Regions from separate parts of the Thalassospira sp. A40-3 genome, predicted to be linked through region 2. Evidence: riboswitches for the same ligand, from Rfam matches in the RefSeq annotation. Region 2 holds a riboswitch; the other holds the start of a gene.
The links. Region 2 has a riboswitch for glycine ahead of IT893_RS01705 (L-serine ammonia-lyase). Riboswitches for the same ligand answer to the same signal wherever they lie in the genome.
Positions count from the first base shown of each region.

Region 1 (10,172 bases), 1.1 Mb from region 2:
ATCTTCGTCTGAAACGTCGGTATAGACGGCCATGAGTTCTATCGTCGTCCTGAGCTGAAAATAAGCATGTCCGCAGACCTAGCTGGCAAGCTGACGCGGCAGTTTGAAGGTGACATTCTCGTTGGTCAGCGTGATTGTTTCGACCGTCACGTCAAAGCGTTCGCGGCAGGCATCAATGACTTCCTCGACCAGGATTTCGGGCGCGGATGCGCCGGCCGTGATGCCAAGGCTTGAAATACCGTCAAGCTTGGACCAGTCGATATCCTTTGCCCGTTCGACCAGAACCGACCGTGTGCAGCCTTCGCGCTTGGCGACTTCGACCAGGCGGTTGGAGTTCGAAGAGTTCGGCGCGCCAAGGACCAGAATGGCATCGGCCTTTTCCGCGATCAGTTTGACCGCATGCTGGCGGTTGGTCGTGGCGTAGCAGATATCTTCCTTTTTCGGCACCGCGATTGACGGGAAACGCCGTTGCAGGATTTCAATGATCTTGGCGGTGTCATCAAGTGACAAGGTCGTCTGGGTCACGAAGGCCAGATTTTCCGGATCGCTGATTTCGATGGTTTCGGCGTCTTCCTCGGTCTCGACCAGGGTCATGCTGCCGGGCGGCAACTGGCCCATCGTGCCGATGACTTCGGGATGACCAGCGTGACCAATCAGAAGAATATGTTTGCCATCGGCGTGATGGCGTTCCGCCCCGCGATGGACTTTGGAGACCAGCGGGCAGGTCGCATCAAGATATTCAAGTTTGCGGGTTTCGGCCGCCTCGGGCACGGATTTCGGGACACCATGGGCCGAAAAGATCACCGGCACGCCATCGGGAACGGCATCAAGTTCGTCAACGAAAACGGCACCCATATCGCGCAGGCGATTGACCACGAATTTGTTATGCACGATTTCGTGGCGGACATAGACCGGTGCGCCATATTTTTCGAGTGCCTTTTCGACGATCTCGATGGCGCGATCAACCCCCGCGCAGAAACCGCGCGGATTGGCAAGAACGATCCGAAGGCTGGCTTTGTCAGACATGATACAGGTCCGGCTTTCCCAATTGCGTGCGGGCGTTGCCGACGCATTTTTCAAACATTCACGTTACATAACCTGCCTGATCATGCGGTGCAATGACTCTGGGGTAAATGGTCGGTGCGGGTTGGCCGAATTTTTGACGTTTTACACGGCCCAAGGCCTTTGAAGCGGGTTGTGCCGACATCCGCGACAGAATAGACTGCGCGCGGGCCGGTCGTCGCGATGCGGCCCGAAAACATTTGGTTTGATAGAGGCTTGGATGACAATCGGTAACGGACTTCGGCGCGTTTATGCATTGGGTATGGTCTCGCTTGGTGGATTGCTAAGCGCATGCGGCGGTGGCAACCCGTTCGAAGAACAGCCGGTCCCGGTTTGTCCGGCGGCCTATCTGCCAAAGGATACGGCAAAACTTGTCCAGTTCAGTGGTGCTGGCCGTGACCTGACCGATGTGATCGTCGAAGCCGAATTTACCGGATACCTCGGTGATTGCGGCTATGACCTTGATGACAAGGAACTTGATGTCATCATCAGCCCGATCATTACCGCCGAGCTTGGACCGGCAGCCCAGAACCGCAACGTTCAATTTAAATATTTCGTCGCCCTGCGCGACCCGAACGGCACCTTCATTCAGAAGTCGGTGTTTGACGTTAATATGGCGTTTGCCGACAATCTGAACATGGCACGCATCCGGGACGAACAGGTGACCCTGTCGGTGCCGCTGGACGATGTCTGGACCGGTCCGGATTACGAAATCTATCTTGGTTTCCAGCTGAGCGCGGACCAACTTGAGTATAATCGCCGCTTCGGAACCGATTGATTTTATTCGGGTTTGGTCATCTGAGACGCGGCAGGCCGATCGTGCCCGAAAAATAGGGGCTGGTCGGTTTGCGCGGAAACCCGTATAACAGAAACATACCCAAATGATGCACGTGGGAGAGGCCGCAGTCCTTATCGGATGAGCGGACGCCGAAGGAGCAACCACCCCGGAAACTCTCAGGCAACAGGACCGCGTGGAGATGGGACTCTGGAAAGCAGGTGACCTGAATTTCTGATCAGGAACACCTCGCCGAAGATGTAAGCAGACCGGCTTCCTACCCCGGATGTGATTCTTTCAGGCTCCAAAGACAGAGGGGGAATGTGGTTGGCCACTGGTCGGCTATATTTCGCAACGATTGTCCTGGAGAACCTGATGGCGGATCAAGAATCCGAACTTCTAAAAACTGCCCTTTATGATTTGCATGTGGAACTCGGTGCCAAAATGGTGCCGTTCGCTGGCTATGCCATGCCTGTGCAATATCCGCTTGGTGTGAAGGGCGAACATCTTCATACCCGTGCGAAGGCAGGCCTGTTTGATGTGTCCCATATGGGGCAGGTGCGTTTGACCGGCGAGAACCGCGTGGCGGAGCTTGAAAAGCTTGTGCCCGGTGATATCGCCATCCTCAAACCCGGTCGCACCCGCTATTCCGCGTTTACCCAGGACGACGGCACGATCCTTGATGATCTGATGATTACCAATGCGGGTGACAGCCTGTTTCTGGTGATCAATGCGGCCTGCAAGGACGATGATATCGTTCACATGCGTGCCAACCTTGGCGATGGTGTATCGCTTGAAGAAATCGATGACCGCGCGCTTCTGGCGCTTCAGGGCCCGGACGCGGCCAAGGTTCTGGCACGCTTTGCACCATCGGTTGCCGATCTGAAATTCATGAGCTTTGCCGAAGTCGACATCGCTGGCAGTCCGTGCTTTGTCACCCGTTCGGGTTACACTGGCGAAGACGGCTTTGAGATATCTGTACCCAACGCCGATGCCGAGGCGCTTGCACGCAAGCTGTTGGCCGAGGAAGAGGTCGAGGCGATTGGCCTTGGTGCACGTGATTCACTGCGCCTCGAAGCAGGTCTTTGCCTGTATGGTAACGACATTGATACCACCACGACCCCGGTTGAAGGGGATCTGAACTGGATCATTAATAAACGTCGCCGGGCCGAGGGTGGTTTCAAGGGCGCGGATGTGATCCTTGATCAGCTTGAACACGGTGCGGATCGCAAACGTGTCGGCATCAAGCCCGAAGGCAAGGCACCTGCACGCGAACACACCCAGATTTTGAACGCGGATGGCGAAGAAATCGGCGAGATTACATCGGGCGGGTTTGGCCCGACCGTCGATGGCCCGATTGCCATGGGGTATGTCGCAATTGAATTTGCCGAACCGGGTACCAAGGTCGATCTTATGGTGCGTGGCAAGGCGCGCCCGGCCGAGGTGGTCGAACTTCCGTTCGCGCCGCATCGTTATTTCCGCGGTTGAGAACCAGAATTTATCATAGAGAGAGCGGCGCTACGCTGCATTGGCACTGAATTGATCAACAGGGACAATGGAAGATGACTAAGAAATTTTCGCAGGAACATGAATGGATCGAGCTTGAAGACGGTGTGGCAACCGTTGGCATTACCGATTACGCGCAGCAGTCGCTGGGCGATATCGTCTATGTCGAGCTGCCGGAAGTTGGCAAGAAACTGACCAAGGATGGCGACGCCGCAGTTGTTGAATCGGTCAAGGCCGCCAGCGACGTTTACGCCCCGCTCGATGGTGAAATTGTCGAGGTTAACGAAGAGCTCGATGACAATCCTGCACTGGTCAATGAAGCCCCGGAATCGGATGGCTGGTTCTTTAGAATGACACTGACCGATGAATCCCAGCTTGATGAGCTGATGGATGAAGCTGCCTACAAAGACTTCGTCGAAGGCCTTTAAAACATGCGTTATCTCCCACTGACACGCGCTGATCGTGCTGCGATGCTTGATACCATCGGGGCATCATCGGTTGATGAACTTTACTGTGATGTGCCGGACGGCGCGTTGCTTGATGCACCTGTTGATTTGCCATCCCACCTTGGCGAAATGCAGGTCGAACGCGATATGATGGCCTTGGCCGCCAAAAACATGGGCGCATCAAGCGTGCCCAGTTTCCTGGGTGCCGGTGCCTATCGCCACCATGTTCCGGCGACGGTTGATTACGTGATCCAGCGCGGTGAGTTTCTGACCGCCTATACCCCGTATCAGCCGGAAATCGCGCAAGGCACGTTGCAATACCTGTTTGAATTCCAGACCCAGGTTGCCTCGATCACCGGGATGGATGTTGCCAACGCGTCGATGTGGGATGGTGCGACATCCTGTGCCGAAGCGGTGCTGATGGCCTGCCGTGCGACCCGTCGCAAGAAGGCAGTTCTTTCGGGTGGTTTGCATCCGCATTACCGCGAAGTGACCGAAACCTATTGCCAGTATAGCGACACCGAAGTTGCCGGACGTGATGGGCATCCGGAACATCAGGCAACTGCCGAAGAACTCAACGATCTGATTGATGATCAGACGGCTTGCGTTGTGGTGCAGTACCCGGACGTCTTTGGCCGCATTCAGGATCACACCCAGTTGGCCGATCTTTGCCATGCCAAGGGTGCGCTTCTGGTGGTGGTCTTTACCGAGGCGGTGGTGTTTGGTGCAGTGAAATCACCGGGCAGCTTTGGCGCAGACATCGTTTGCGGCGAAGGCCAGTCGATCGGTAATGCGCTGAATTATGGTGGGCCGTATGTTGGCCTGTTTGCCACCACGCAAAAGCTCGTGCGTCAGATGCCGGGCCGCCTGTGTGGTGAAACGGTCGATCAGGACGGCAAACGTGGCTTTGTTCTGACGCTGTCGACCCGCGAACAGCATATCCGCCGTGAAAAGGCGACCTCGAACATCTGCACCAACTCGGGCCTGTGTTCGTTGGCCTTTACGGTGCATATGAGCCTGCTGGGTGAAGATGGTTATCGCCGTCTGGCGACTTTGAACCATGAAAATGCCTGCAAGGCAGCCGATGCGATTGACGCCGTTGAAGGCGCATCTGTGGTCAATGACAGCTTCTTTAACGAATTCACCGTGAAGCTTTCCAAGCCGGCCGCCGAAGTGGTTGAAGCACTGGTTGCCAAGGGCGTCCTTGCCGGTGTGCCGCTGTCGCGCCTGTATCCGAACCGTTCGGATCTGGATAACTACCTGTTGGTTGCGGTCACCGAAACCAACACGGACGAGGATATCGCGGCCCTTGCGTCCGCATTGAAGGAGGCGCTGGCATGACCTTTACAACCCATACCGGCAACCGTGGACTTGTTCTTGAAGAACAGCTGATTTTCGAGCAGGGCCAGCCCGGCCGAACCGGCGTTGATTTGCCGGAACCAAAGGGCACCAAATCGCGCCTTGGCGGTCTTGACCGTGATAGCGACGTTGGTCTTCCGGGGCTTTCGGAGCCGCAAGTCGTGCGTCACTTCACGCGCCTGTCGCAAAAGAACTACGGCATTGATGCCGGTTTCTTCCCGCTTGGTTCGTGTACGATGAAGCATAACCCGCGCCTGAACGAAAAAGTCGCCCGTCTGCCCGGTCTTGCCGATCTGCATCCGATGCAGCCCGAAAGCACCGTTCAGGGTGCGCTGGAACTGATTGATCAGTGTGCGCATTGGCTTCTAGTCCTGACCGGCATGCCGGCGGTTTCCATGTCCCCGGCAGCGGGTGCGCAGGGCGAGCTTTGCGGCATGATGGCCATTCGCGCGGCCCTTGATGCACGCGGTGAAAACCGTCGTCGTGTTCTGGTGCCGGAATCAGCCCACGGGACCAACCCGGCAACCGCAGCCGCCTGTGGCTTTACAGTTGATTCGATCCCGGCGACCGAAGATGGCCGGGTTGATCTGGCGGCGTTTGAAGCCAAGCTTGGCGACGATGTGGCTGGCATCATGCTGACCAACCCGAACACCTGCGGTCTGTTTGAACGCGATGTGCGCAAGATTGCCGATCTGGTGCATGAAGCGGGTGGTTACTTCTATTGTGATGGTGCGAACTTCAACGCCATTGTCGGTCGGGTGCGCCCGGCAGACCTTGGCATTGATGCCATGCATATCAACCTGCACAAGACGTTCTCGACCCCGCATGGCGGCGGTGGACCGGGTTCAGGACCCGTTGTCTTTTCCGAGGCACTGGCACCGTTTGCCCCGATCCCGTATGTCGTGAAAAAGGGTGAGGGTTTCCATCTGGTCGAAACCGCAGACGAAGAAGACGGCATGAAGCCGTTTGGCCGTCTGAAGGGCTTCCATGGTCAGATGGGGATGTTCATTCGTGCCCTGACCTATATGAAAAGCCATGGTGCAGATGGCCTGCGTCAGGCATCGGGTGATGCGGTTCTGAATGCCAACTATTTGCTGGCGCGTCTTAAGGACAAGCTCAGTGTGGCCTTCCCGGGCTATTGCATGCATGAAGCCCTGTTTGACGACGGCTTCCTGAAAGATACCGGTGTTTCGACGCTGGATCTGGCCAAGGCAATCATCGACGAAGGGTTCCACCCGATGACGATGTATTTCCCGCTGGTGGTTCATGGGGCGTTGCTGATCGAACCGACCGAGACCGAAACCAAGGAATCGATCGATCAGTTCTGTGATGCGATTCTGTCGCTTGTGGCCAAGGCCGAGTCGGGCGATGCAGAATTCTTCAAGAATGCACCGTACCTGACCCCGCGCAGACGCCTTGATGAAACGGCGGCTGCCCGTAAGCCGGTTTTGCGCTGGAAGCCTGAAACAGCTTGATAACCAACGCAACCTGACCTTTTGGAGCACCCCGGTCTTTTGGCCGGGGTGTTCTTTTTCAAAGACTTGGACTTGAAACCCATTGGACTTGTCGCAATCTGCACCCTTATACTTGCCGTAATAGTAATGAACGCCGTCAAAAAGGTGCGTTTGGGGATTTAGTGATCGGACGCATGTCCGTTCCGGAGGGTTAAAGTCAGTTATGTCTCGTCGCGTGCAAAAAGTATTCACTGCCGAACGTCGTCTTAAAGAACGCACCGGTGGTGTTGTTGAGGATTGGTCTGACTCCTTTTTTGACCCGACGCTGGAAAGCGGCATGGGGGCAGGGGAACCGATGCAGGCATCCTTGCCGGCAGCGACGAGTGCCCCGGAAACATCCGGTATTACCCAGGCTGTTCTTGATGAAATCAGAGCCCTGCGTGGTGAAGTTTCACAACTGCGTCAGGCGGTGGCAGCCGGTGGTGTTCCGGCCAGTGATGTCGCCGCCCCGTTTGCATCAAACGATGCGCCGATGGATGAATTGCCCGAACCGGTTTCAAGTAACCCAAGTCACTCCAATCGCCCGGGTGCGGCAGAGCCCGATCGTGACGATCTGGAACTGATCCGCACCCAGATCGCGGAAATGAACGAGCACATCCACCGTGCCAAGGTTCAGATTGCGTCGCTGCGCCATCCAAAGGCACAGGATGACCGATTGGTAAGTGCGACCTCGGAACTTGATGCCATCGTCAAAGATACCGAAATGGCGACCCACACCATTCTGGAATCCGCCGAGCAGATTGACGATCTGACGATGACGCTTAAAAACTCGGCGCCGAGCGATTTTGTCGCCGATCACGTCGAACAGATTGCCTTCATCGTGACCAAGATCTTTGAAGCCTGTAACTTCCAGGACATTACCGGCCAGCGCATCAACAAGGTGGTCAGCACGCTTGAGTTCGTTGAAGAGCGCGTCCACAACATGATCTCGATCTGGGGTGAAGATGCGTTTGCCGAACTGCCGGTTCCTGAGGTCGAGGAAGAATCACGGCCCGAGGATGCAGATCTTCTGAATGGTCCGCAGCTCGAAGGGGAAGGCATCAGTCAGGACGATATCGACAAGTTGTTCGAATAATTCGAAAAATGCTTGGTTTTGTGCTGTGATTTAAGGTAGTAGCGTGAGCTATATCTTCTTGGCAAAGAGCGCCTCGGGCGTTTTCGCCCAGTCTTTTGTCAATCAAAAGTTTACATATGTAAGGTAAGTTCTTACCTATAAGAATAAGAAGCTATGTTGGGATGCGTGTGACATACGGTTGCACGCGTTTTGGCGTGCTTGGAGGTTAATATGGGATTTTGGTCTCTCGGTGCTATTCGCCAGCCAAAGGCACAAGATATAAAATGGCGAAAAAGCCCACGTGGGGAGTACTACCGCCTGTTCATGATCGACGATATTTCAGAGCTTAGCCTGGATGGGGTCGGTGGCGTTTACTTGCTGTGGCATGGTGGCCTGAAGCCGTCTTGGCTGGTGGCTGGTGCAACAGAAGATCTTGGACACAGTTTTTCTGAACTGATGCGAGATCCGGATATTCGCGAATATGACACCCGTGGCGGGGTCTATATGAGCTGGTCACCGATCAAAGACAGTTTCCGGGAAGGTGTTGTGCATTTCATTGCCAAGCACACCAACCCGACCTTTGAATGCGATTATGACAGCAAGGAAGACCCGATACCGGTTCTGCTTCCGCGCTGATCAGGCAATAATATTCCCTACATTCAAAGCAAAAAGCTCCGCAAATGATTGCGGAGCTTTAAGCGCTTGTTCCGGGAAAGTTTCCGGTTTTAAAGCTTTTTCAGAACAGCTTCGGCACTTGAAACTTCAAACGCGCCCGGTTCTTCGATGGCAATGTCGGTGACTTTGCCGTCTTCGACAATCATGGCGAAACGGTTGGCACGCTTGCCAAGGCCGCGGCCGGTCAGATCAAGTCCAAGCCCGGTTGCGTCGACAAACGCCAGATCCCCGTCCGAAAGCATGGTGACGTCGTTGGCCTTTTCCGCATCGGCCCATGCCTGAAGGACAAAGGCATCGTTTGATGCAAGGCAGGCAATCTCATCGACACCTTTGGCTTTGATCTCATCGGATTTGGCAACAAAGCCCGGAAGGTGTTTGGCCGAGCAGGTCGGGGTAAAGGCGCCCGGTACGGCAAACAGGACAACTTTGCGACCTGCGAAGAATTCCTTGGAATTGACGGCTTCCGGACCGTCGCTGGTTGCGCGGAAAAGGGTAACTTCCGGGAGTTCGGAACCGACTGAAATGGTCATGGGTATCTCCGTTATTTGGCGCAATCCCGTTGACTGCGCGCTGGATCGCATGCCGGAATCAAACACCAAATCTGCTTGGCATTCAATGCTTTCACGCAGAGTTTTTAACAGGTTTCATCTGCCTGACTTCAATTGGCAGCAATTTTGGGCCTGTGTGTGCCTTAGCGCCTGCCTGCTGACCGGCGCCAAATCACTACGCGTTCTCAATCAGATGTGATCACTTTGCGGAACTGGCAAGGCTTGCCGAACCGTTTGCATCTTCAAGCGCACCAAGAACCTCGTCCACACCGAGCAATTCTGAAAGCAGGATGCCATCCGGTGCCCCCGGACCAAATACCGCATTGAACGGGATGCCAAACCGGCCATAAGAGGCAAGGTAGTCGGCAATCTTTTGATCCGGGCGGGTCCAGTCGGCCTGCATCAGAACCACATCATCCTGCATCAATGCATTTCGGACGTCGGGTTTTTCGAGAACCAGCTTTTTGTTGACCTGACAGGTCACACACCATTCGGCGGTAACATCGATCACGACCGTTTTTCCATCGGCAACCAAACCATCAATGGTTTCAGGTGCAAACGCCTGCCAGACAAGTGTGCCATTGTCCGATGATGCGCGCGGCGACGACGGCGGTTGTGAAAAGCCGGGCGCAAACAGTGCAACAAGGAAGCCCAACACGGCCAGTGACGTAAAGGCAAAGCGTGGACGCAGGTTTGATGTGCGTTTGCGGGCCCAGATAAAGACACCGCCCAAAATCAAACCAAGCCCGACAGCAATCGCACCACCCATGCCGATCTGGACCGACAGAATACCCAGAAGCCAGATCGCCGTGCCGATCAGGGCCAGACCCAGAACAACTTTGACACCATTCATCCAGCGTCCGGGTTTGGGCAGGATATGGGCGACACGCGGCTGGATGGCGATGGCAAAATACGGCAGGGCCAAGCCGATCCCCAGCAAGGTGAATATGCAGAAGATATCAAACACACTGCCCGCCAGTGCAAAACCAACCGCCGTGCCAAGGAACGGGGCAGAGCAGGGGGTTGCCAACAAGGTGGCAAACATACCGGTCAGGAAGTTGCTGCTGATATGGTGGCCGTGGCTTTCGCTGCGTGTGATGGCGTCATTTGCCGCGTTGCCAAGCTGATCCGGGCCGGAAATTTCAAACAGCCCCCACATATTCAGCGCAAACAGGGCGAGTATGATCGTCATAACCGTCAGGAACAGAGGTTGCTGGAACTGAATGCCCCAGC
Region 1 is NZ_CP065428.1:3,598,087-3,608,258, reverse strand. It holds gene IT893_RS16580 (homoserine kinase) at 1-33, opposite strand, end outside; gene ispH (4-hydroxy-3-methylbut-2-enyl diphosphate reductase) at 79-1,026, opposite strand; gene IT893_RS16570 (hypothetical protein) at 1,283-1,840, shown strand; glycine riboswitch at 1,944-2,042, shown strand; gene gcvT (glycine cleavage system aminomethyltransferase GcvT) at 2,213-3,325, shown strand; gene gcvH (glycine cleavage system protein GcvH) at 3,400-3,771, shown strand; gene gcvPA (aminomethyl-transferring glycine dehydrogenase subunit GcvPA) at 3,775-5,130, shown strand; gene gcvPB (aminomethyl-transferring glycine dehydrogenase subunit GcvPB) at 5,127-6,623, shown strand; gene IT893_RS16545 (protein phosphatase CheZ) at 6,826-7,737, shown strand; gene IT893_RS16540 (hypothetical protein) at 7,948-8,352, shown strand; gene IT893_RS16535 (peroxiredoxin) at 8,442-8,921, opposite strand; gene IT893_RS16530 (protein-disulfide reductase DsbD) at 9,139-10,172, opposite strand, start outside.
Region 1: another riboswitch for glycine. It lies ahead of gcvT (glycine cleavage system aminomethyltransferase GcvT); the one in region 2 lies ahead of IT893_RS01705 (L-serine ammonia-lyase).

Region 2 (10,172 bases):
GTACCACCGGTATTCCCCGCATCAGATTTGCTTTCGGGCGGCGGTGGCGGTGTGTTTTTGGCAATTGTTGTCGCACCAAGCGTGTCTGCATCCGGTTCGGTACGTGTCGCAACACGAACTTCCGGGCGGGCGCGCGGGCGTGGCAGCCCTTCAGCACGATTTTCCAGATTGCGCAAAAGCTCGCCCAGCGATTTGGCTTCATCGGCAAGTGCACTTACCGCCTTGGCGGCTTCTTCGGCCTCGGCCTCTGTCTGGGCGCGCAGGCGGCGCTTTTCATCCAGAAGGGCGGCAAGGGATGCGCGTTCTTGTTGCAATTCCTGGGTGGCAGCGGCCAATTCGCTACGACGATTGCGAATATCTTCGCGCAGCGTGGCAATCTCGCCTAGTTCCTTGCGCAGATCGCGGGCGTGCTGTTCGACACCGGGCAGGGCGGCCTTAAGCAATACCGCCGAACGCAACGTATCCTGCGGCGATGTTGGCAGGGCAATGACCGCTTCGGGCGGGGTGGTCGACAGGCGCTGCAGGGCCATCAGGATGCGGGCATATTGCCCGGCCTTGTCTTCAAGGCTGGTGGCGGCGACCTTTTCACGTGCTTCAAGCGTTTCGAGCTGATCTTCCAGTTCGGTCAGCGTCGTTTCAAGGCGCTGGGTGCGTCTGGCGACAGATATCGCCTCGGACTGAAGGGCTTGTTCCTCGGTCCAGAGTTCCCGTGATTTGCGTGACAGGAACTCTTCCTGTTTTTGCTGTTCGGAAAGCTGGTTTTCAAGTTGATCAAGTTGCTGATCAACCTTTTGCAGCGATTGGGCAAAAGAAGGCGCAGCCCCGCCTGCAGCAAAAACCGCAAAAGCGATCAGCGCAGGCAGGGCGATCTCATAAGCTAACTTAGCTCGCAAGAAGCGCGTCATTCTGTTTCAGGCCCTTAAGCAAGGGTTTACCAGTCATTTCTGCCGGTTGCGGCACGCCAAGCAATTGCAGCAAGGTCGGTGCGACATCGGCCAAACGACCATCTTCCAATGTTACCCCTTCCGGACCGTTAACAAGGATGGTCGGAACGAGATTAAGTGTATGTGCCGTGTGCGGTTCGCCGGTTTCCGGATCGACCATCACTTCGCAGTTGCCGTGATCAGCGGTGACAAAGGCAACGCCACCGACCGACTTGATCGCGTCAATCACTTTGCCAAGGCAGGTATCAACCGCCTCTGCGGCCTTCATCGCGGCTTCAAGGATGCCGCTATGGCCGACCATGTCCGGGTTGGCAAAGTTCAGGATGATGGTGTCGTATTTTTCCGACTTGATGGCAGCGACCAGTTTTTCGGTCACTTCCGGTGCCGACATTTCCGGCTGCAGGTCATAGGTCGCGACTTTGGGGGAGGCGACCAGAATGCGGTCCTCGCCCTCGAATACCTGTTCTTCGCCGCCGTTAAAGAAGAACGAAACATGCGGGTATTTTTCGGTCTCGGCGATGCGAAGCTGCTTCATGCCGGCCTTGGATACCACTTCGCCAAAGATGTTTGGCAGGGTCTGCGGCGGATAGATCGCATCCATGTATTTGGCATGTTCGGACGAATATTCGACCATCCCGGCCTGAACGGCGAACTTGATCGGCGTGCCGCGATCAAAGCCGTCAAATTCCGGTGCGCAGAGGGCGGCAAGGATTTCACGTGCGCGGTCCGCCCGGAAATTAGTCATCAGAAGGCCGTCGCCGTCCTTGATGCCATCATAATCGCCAATCACGGTCGGCAGAACAAATTCATCGGTCGTACCGGCTTCATAGGCGTTGGCAATCGCGGCCTCCGCACTTTCTGCGCTGCGGCCATCGGCGTAATTCTTGCCCTGAACCATCGTGAAATAGGCCTGGCTTACGCGTTCCCAACGGTTGTCGCGGTCCATGGCGTAATAACGGCCGGTGACTGTGGCGATTTCAACATTGGCATCACCGATCAGGGCGCGGAATTTCTCAAGGAACTTGGCGGCACTTTTCGGTGCGGTATCACGGCCATCAAGATAGGCGTGAATTTTTACCGGCACACCGGCACCTGCAATGATCTTGGCCAGGGCCGCCATGTGGGCCTGATGGGAATGCACCCCGCCTTCGGACAGAAGACCCGCGATATGGCAAACGCCATTGGAATCGGAAAGTTTGGCGATGATCTTTTTGACGGTGTCGGTATTGGCGATGGTGCCGGTTTTGACGGCCTCGTCAATTTTGGGCAGTTCCTGCATGACCACACGGCCAGCACCGAGGTTCATGTGACCGACTTCCGAGTTGCCCATCTGACCTTCGGGCAGGCCAACATCCAGACCGCAGGCCTTAAGAAACCCGGTCGGATTGTTGGCGTAAAGGTCATCCCAGACAGGCGTGTTGGCAAGGGCGACAGCGTTGTCCTTGCTTTCTTCGCGATAACCCCAGCCGTCCAGAATGCACAGCACCACAGGGCGCGGGCGCTTTACGGAATTCGATACAGTCACGTTCATAAACCCCACAGATAAAGGAAAAGGCTGAATGTCCCGTAAATATGGTGACTTACGGGCTCTTTCGCCATCAATCCCGCCATGCGGACAGGGTGGGTCAGTCTTCGCGCACGACGGGTACATCAATTACCCGGGCAATTTAGCACGATTACCGTTGCTTAACAGCATCTGCCGCAGAAAATTTTGCAGATGCAAACCAGTTCTTTTGACAGTGTCTAAAGACGCAGATAGTGTTCAATCTGACGGTGAACCTCTGAGGTGGCAGAAATGTTATCTCGCACCGTGACGGGAGAGTTCGGATATCACGCGATTTGCATGATGTGCGGCGCCGAAGGAGCAATGCCTCATAAACACTCTCAGGCAGATGGACCGTCACGGAAGAGGCTCTGGAGAGAGAAACCAAAAAGCGCCTGGGAGAAAGCGCTGGTCAGGTTTCCACCGAAGGATGAACGCCCCAAGCCGATCTTGATCGGGCAGGGCGGATAATCTCAGGTCAAGGGACAGAGGGGGCAAAAACACCGGTTCGTAAACAGCGCGAAAACAAGCGCGTTATTGAGCCGTGAAGGAGGCCCTTGATGACAAATCCCGCGACCGATCCCTCTTCGGGATCGCAAAAGAAATCCCAACATGACGTCAACCTGTCGGTTGTTGACCTTTACACAATCGGTATCGGTCCTTCGAGTTCGCATACGGTTGGCCCGATGCGCGCGGGATATCGTTTCTGCCTTGAGCTTGAGGCGCGCAATCTTTTACAAAAGTCCGGCAGTGTCGTGGTTGATCTTTATGGATCGCTTGCCCTGACCGGCAAGGGGCACGCAACCGATACCGCGGTGATCATGGGCCTGAATGGAAAGCGCCCGCGCAATATCGATCCTGATGATATTGTGCCGACTGTGAAGGCGATTGATGAAACCAGCCAGTTGCAGCTTTACGGGCAGTATCCGGTTGCCTTTAACCGCGATACCAATCTGGTGTTTCATTTCACCGAAACCCTGCCGCAGCATCCCAATGGCATGCGCATTACCGCCTTTGACCGCGATGGCGTGAAAATCCATACCCAGGAATATTTCTCGGTCGGGGGTGGCTTTATCGTATCCAGTGACGATCACGGTGCGGAATATTCCGGCGATAACATCACCTTGCCATTTCCGTTTTCGTCCGCCGACGAACTGATGGAAATCTGCAAGCGCGAAGGGCGCTCCATCGCGGAAATCATGATGGAGAATGAACAAAGCTGGCGCAGCTCCGATGAAACCATCGCCTTTGTTGATCGCGTTCATGACGCGATGATGAGCTGCATTGACCGTGGCATCCGCACTGACGGTATCTTGCCCGGTGGCCTGAATGTCAAACGTCGGGCATCGAACCTTTACAAGGAACTGACCGAAAAGCCCGAAGCTGGCCTGCGTGATCCGCTGACGGTGATTGACTGGGTCAATCTTTATGCCCTTGCCGTGAACGAAGAAAATGCCGCAGGCGGTCGGGTTGTGACCGCACCGACCAACGGGGCCGCAGGCGTTATTCCCGCCGTTCTGCGTTATTACGAAAAGTTCGGTGCCAACGCCAATCAGCACAAAATTCGTGAATTCCTTTTAACTGCGGCGGCCATCGGGTCGATCTATAAAAAGCGCGCCTCAATCTCGGCGGCCGAAGTTGGCTGTCAGGGCGAGGTCGGGGTTGCCTGTTCAATGGCGGCTGGCGCGCTGTGTGCCGTGCTGGGCGGAACGCCCGAACAGGTCGAAAACGCCGCCGAGATCGGTATGGAACATAACCTTGGCCTGACCTGCGATCCGATTGGCGGTCTGGTGCAGGTGCCCTGCATCGAACGCAACACCATGGGTGCGGTCAAGGCGATCAATGCTGCACGTCTGGCATTGCGCGGTGACGGCCAGCATACCGTTTCGCTTGATAAGGTGATCGAGACCATGCGCCAGACGGGACTCGACATGCAAAGCAAGTACAAGGAAACCAGCCAGGGCGGTCTTGCGGTCAATGTCAACGTGGTGGAGTGCTGATCCCAACTCTTAAGAATAGGGCAGAAAACCGGGCTTTCTGGCATCTGCAATGTAAATTAGACGGTTTTCTGCTTTTGTTTCTTGCGACTTGCGGTTGGTGTTTTGCTATGATTTGCCGACTAAAAATAGGGGCAAAGACCCCAATATCGGTTGGACATAGACATGAGCAAAAAACTGTTCCGCATTTACATCGCGGTCAGTCTGGATGGCTTCATTGCGCGTGCTAATGGTGCGGTGGACTGGTTGGGGGAATATGACCCGGCCGAGTTCGGCTTTGACGACTTTCTGGACTCCGTCGGTACGCTGATCATCGGGCGAAACACCTTTGATCAGGTGATGGAATTTGGCGACTGGCCCTATGAGGCCCGCCGCACAATCGTTTTGACTTCCCGCGATCTGCCCAAAGATCGGCCTGCCAATACCGAGGCCTATGGCGGGAGTATCATCGAACTGGTCGATCAATTGCGCGACCGGCGGTCGGCGGATGGTGACATCTGGGTCGTCGGCGGGGGCAGTGTGGTGACACAGTTCCTGTTTGGCGGGTTTGCCGATCAGCTTGATATCTTTACGATCCCGGAAGTGCTGGGGTCCGGCATTTCATTGTTCGGGCGCGATGCCGGGGGGATCAAACCCCGTCTTCTGGCGTCCGAGCGCTACAATTCCGGTGTCGTGCGCAGCCAGTACGGTTTGGCCTAAACCCGAAAAAAAACCAAAGCCCGCATCTGGTGAACCGGATGCGGGCTTTGTCGTTCTATGCCGTTTTGCGCGGGGTGAGGGCTCAGATCTCTTCAAGTGCCTCAAGCGATTCCGGCAGGATCTGACCGCCATCGACCACGATCTGCTGGCCGGTGATATAGGCCGCTTCATCGGATGCAAAGAACAGGGCGGCATTGGCGATATCCTCGACACTGCCCAGACGTTTCAGCGGGATCGAGTTCGCCATCGAGCTCAGATAATCCTCACCAAGATCGGCCAGGCCCTCTGTCATGATATTGCCGGGCATGACGGCATTGATGGTCGTGTTATAGCGCGACAGTTCCATGGCTGCGGTTTTGATAAAGCCAAGCTGGCCGGCCTTTGAAGCGCCGTAATGTGACCAGCCCGGATAGCCCGTCACCGGCCCGGTAATCGAGGATGTAATCACCACGCGCCCCTTGCCGGATTTTTCGAAATTGGAGATGCAGGCCTTTACGCACAGGAAGCTGCTTTTAAGGTTGGTTGACATCACCTGATCCCAGTCATCAGCCGTCATATCGATCATCTTGATCTGCGGAAAGATACCGGCATTGGCACAAAGGATATCAATCCCGCCAAAGGTTTTGGCCGTGTATTCCGCCAGTGCAGAGACCTGATCAAAATCCGAAACATCACACAGGAACATGTCGGCGGTGCCGCCGGTAGCCTCGATTTCATCGACGGTGGTTGCCGCGTCCTTTTCGGTGCGGGCCGCGATCATGACCTTTGCCCCCTTGCTAGCAAATACCTTGGCGATGCCCTTGCCAATGCCCTTGGAGCCACCGGTGACGATGACGCTTTTGCCTGAAATCGAAGTCAGCATGGTTGATCCTTTCGTGAAGTCATGGGGTAATGCGCCTGCACCAGCTTTATTCTGCGCTGCGGATTGCCGGTTCCCTGATTGTGCGCTGCGTTATGTTTTCTTGATGATTGGTCGAAATATTCCGTGATGCAACAAAAAATGTTGCAAGTTACACATTTTGTGCCGCATTATTCACAAAATGGCACCGAGGCCGCCCGGAAACGGCGCTAATACCCGTTTCGGGCGGTCATGAGAAAGCGACAGGAGGCATCGGTTGGGCGGCATTTACGATGACAACATGATTGATGTCCTGAAAGAGGGCGCGGTTTCGGTCCTGCCGGGTTGGGGCATGGGCGAAGACAACGATGTGTCGCTTCTGACCGTTTCGGAAAATGCGACCTTTCTGGCAACTGATCCCGACAGTGGTGCGAAGCTGATCTTGCGGGTGCATCGGCCGGACTATCACACGCGGGCGGAAATTGAATCCGAACTGGCCTGGATCAATGCCCTGCGGGCTAGTGATATCGTCGATACCCCCAAGCCGCGCCTGCGCAGTGACGGATCATTGGTCGCCGAATTTGATCACGGCGGGGTTAGTCGTCATGTGGTCGCCTTCGATTTCATGAGCGGCGAGGAACCCTCTGCCGACGAGGCATTGGTCGATGGGTTCTTCAAACTTGGGGCGATCAGTGCGCGTCTGCATGGACATGCCCGGCAATGGACGCGTTCGGTCAATTTCGTGCGCAAAAGCTGGACGTTTGATACCACCCTGGGGGCCAACCCGCATTGGGGCGACTGGCGCGCGGCCCCCGGGCTTGATGCCAATGGTTTGGCCTTGCTGGAACGGCTTTGTGTGCATCTTGATCAGAAGCTGGCAGCCTTTGGCATGGGCAATGATTGCTATGGCCTGATCCATGCGGATCTGCGTTTGGCAAATCTTCTGGTCGATGGTGACCGGTTGGGGGTGATCGATTTCGATGATTGTGGCTTTGGCTGGTTTGGCTATGACTTTGCCGCCGCCATCAGCTTTATCGAGCTTGATCCGATTGTCCCGGCACTCAAGGAAGCCTGGATTGAAGGGTACCGAACTGTCGCGCCGTTTTCGGTCAGCGATGCGGCGATGCTTGATAGCTTTGTGATGCTGCGTCGCCTGCTTTTGACAGCATGGATTGCGAGCCACCCGGAAACACCGACCGCGCAGGAAATGGGCACGGGCTTTACCGCAGGCACCCTGCAAATGGCGCAGGATTATCTGACAGCCGAGGGCGCGAAATGAAGCCTGTGCGCCCCATCCTTGATATGAACGCCTATGACGGCAAAACCTCCTTTGGCCGACCCCCAGCCGGCGATGATCTTTTGTCGCGGCGGACCCGGAACTTTGGGGCGGCATCGGTGCTGTTTTACCGTGATCCGATTGAAATGGTGTCGGGTTCTGGCTGCTGGATGACGGCGGCGGACGGAACGAGCTATCTTGATTTTTATAACAATGTGCCCTCGGTCGGGCATTGCCATCCGCGCGTGGTCTCGGCCATGGCTGATCAGGCCGCGAAGCTTAATATCAACAGTCGTTATCTGCATCAGACGACCGAGGAATATCTTGATCGGCTCAAGGCGACATTCCCCGATTACCTTGAAAATATCGTTCTGACCTGCAGCGGCAGTGAAGCCAATGATCTTGCGCTGCGCATTGCCGAGCGGGCAACAGGTGCCAGCGGCTTTATCGTGACCGAGTCCGCCTATCACGGCAATACGCGTGCTGTGACAGACATTTCACCATCAGCACTCAAACGCGGCAATCTGCCCGATCATGTCATTGCCGTTCCGGCCCCAAGCAAGTTGATTTATGGCGATGATGTTGCCGCCGGTTTTGCCGACGAGGTCAACAAGGCAGCCCTTGTTTTGCAGGATCGCGGTTACGGGGTCGCGGCCCTGATTGCGGACAGCATTTTTTCAAGCGACGGCGTGTTTTCCAATCCGCGCGGGTTTTTGCGGTTGGCGGTGGCGGTTGTCCATCGTGCTGGCGGGCTGTTTATCGCTGATGAAGTGCAGCCGGGCTTTGCGCGCACCGGTGATGCCTTTTGGGGTTTTGCCCGCCATGATGTCGAACCCGATATCGTCAGCATGGGCAAACCGATGGGCAATGGTTTCCCGATGGCGGGCATTGCGGTACGCCCGGAATTGCTCAGCGCGTTTTGCGATGATGTCGGTTATTTCAACACCTTTGCCGCAAGCCCGGTGGCCTCGGCAACGGGATTGGCCGTTTTGAATGTCATTCGTGATGAAGAGTTGCAGGCCAACGCCGCCCTTTGTGGCAAGTCATTGCGCGAAGGTTTGCTACATCTGGCCGATATTGATGACCGGATCACGGATGTGCGTGGTGCCGGCTTGTTCATCGGTGTAGATCTGTCCCCCGATGGTGATCCTGCCAACCCTAGCGGGCAACTGGTCAGTGACATCATCAATGCCATGCGCGAGAACCGGGTTCTGATCGGGGCGGCCGGGAAATTCGGCCAGACATTGAAAATCCGCCCGCCGCTTTGCCTGAAATCGTCCGAGGTCGATTTCTTTATCGAGGCACTGGCGAAGTCGCTGCGCGCCTGTCGCTAAGCGCCTGGACTGCGATTTCGGGATCAGTTACGCGTCGCGGCCTTGATCATACAGCCACCGGCACGGATGGTTTCATCAAGAACCCCCATCGGGCTCTCATCAGTGACCAGAACATCGACCGACGTCCAGTCGCAATAGCGCGCCGGGAAGGCCTGATTGAACTTGGTGTGATCGGCAACGATCATGCTCCGCGTCGCGCGTTCCATCATGACGGAATAGACATCCGCCGCCTCGATCAGGGCATCACTTGCCCCGTCACCGTCAAGGCCACTGGCACCCAATATGGCCCATTCCACCCGATAGTTTTCAAGAAAACGCACGGTCTGCGCGCCATGCATCGCACCTTCCTGTGCGTGATAAAGGCCGGGCGCCATGATCACCCGGATTGTCGGGTTGATGGCAAGCACGGTGGCAACGCCAAACGAATGGGTGATGACGGTGAGATCCGTCATGGTTACCGCCAATCGTTTGGCGACATGAACCGTCGTGGCCCCGGATCCGATCATGATATGGCGCGCGCCGGCCAGAACCGGCACGGATTGTTTGGCGATGCTTTCGCGTTCGGCAATGTGAAGCTGATGGCGTTCATTCAGGCCCGGCTCGCTGGCCTGACGGCGGACAGCACCGCCATAGGTGCGATTAATCAGCCCTTGCGACGTCAATTCGTCAAAGTCGCGTCGAATGGTTTCATTCGAGACATTCAAACGTTCGGCCAGATCCGCGATCCGCAATGACGGTTCGAGGTCCAGTTCGCCAAGAATGCGTTGTTGTCGAAGGGATTTCTTGTTTGCTGCCATGACGCGATGATAGTGCCCGGACCATCATCGCGCCAGCCGTTTTAAGCAATCCGTCAATCGGAATTAAGCCCGTATTTACGGCAATGGGCGTGGTAGCTGCTGGCAAGTTCATCGGCCCCGATCAGATTACCGGCTTCGTCCTTGTAGGTCAGATGATGTTCAATCGGCTGACCCTGCCAGAGCTTTTCGATCTCGGCCCGTTTGGGCGTCTTGCGGAAATCGGCAATGAAGTCGTTGATCGCACAAAGCAACGGATAGGACGCCGGTTCGGCTGCGACCGCTGCAACATAGAAGAACGGGTGCGGCAGGATCGGTTTGGGCAGGACTTCCAGACGGCCATGCCAAGGGCTTTGCGGGTTTTTCGACGCCCAGTAAAACACCGGATGGTCGCCGGCAAAGGCATCAATCGCCCCGTCTGCAACAGCGTCATGCACGCGCGAAATATCGCCATAGGCGATCATGTTCGAAAGCTTGGCAATGCCGCCGGGCTTGTTTTCATTATCCGCCCAGCGAAGACCGACATCTTCCAGTACGGCAAGGGCAGCGGGGTCATTAACCGTGCCCAGTACCTTGCCGTCAAGATCGGCAATCGTATTGATTGATGTGTTGTCCGGACGGCGGATCAGCGAAAAGTTCAGATAGGTGTAGGTATCTGAAAACGCGACACCCTTATAGAAATCACTTGGTGGCAAGGCGCACCAGACAACATCGGCGGGCGGTTGTCCGGCCTTTTTGCCAACAAAC
Region 2 is NZ_CP065428.1:375,067-385,238, forward strand. It holds gene IT893_RS01695 (murein hydrolase activator EnvC) at 1-893, opposite strand, end outside; gene gpmI (2,3-bisphosphoglycerate-independent phosphoglycerate mutase) at 883-2,475, opposite strand; glycine riboswitch at 2,749-2,854, shown strand; glycine riboswitch at 2,857-2,978, shown strand; gene IT893_RS01705 (L-serine ammonia-lyase) at 3,048-4,487, shown strand; gene IT893_RS01710 (dihydrofolate reductase family protein) at 4,650-5,183, shown strand; gene fabG (3-oxoacyl-ACP reductase FabG) at 5,266-6,045, opposite strand; gene IT893_RS01720 (phosphotransferase enzyme family protein) at 6,299-7,300, shown strand; gene IT893_RS01725 (aspartate aminotransferase family protein) at 7,297-8,631, shown strand; gene IT893_RS01730 (DeoR/GlpR family DNA-binding transcription regulator) at 8,655-9,428, opposite strand; gene IT893_RS01735 (methyl-accepting chemotaxis protein) at 9,482-10,172, opposite strand, start outside.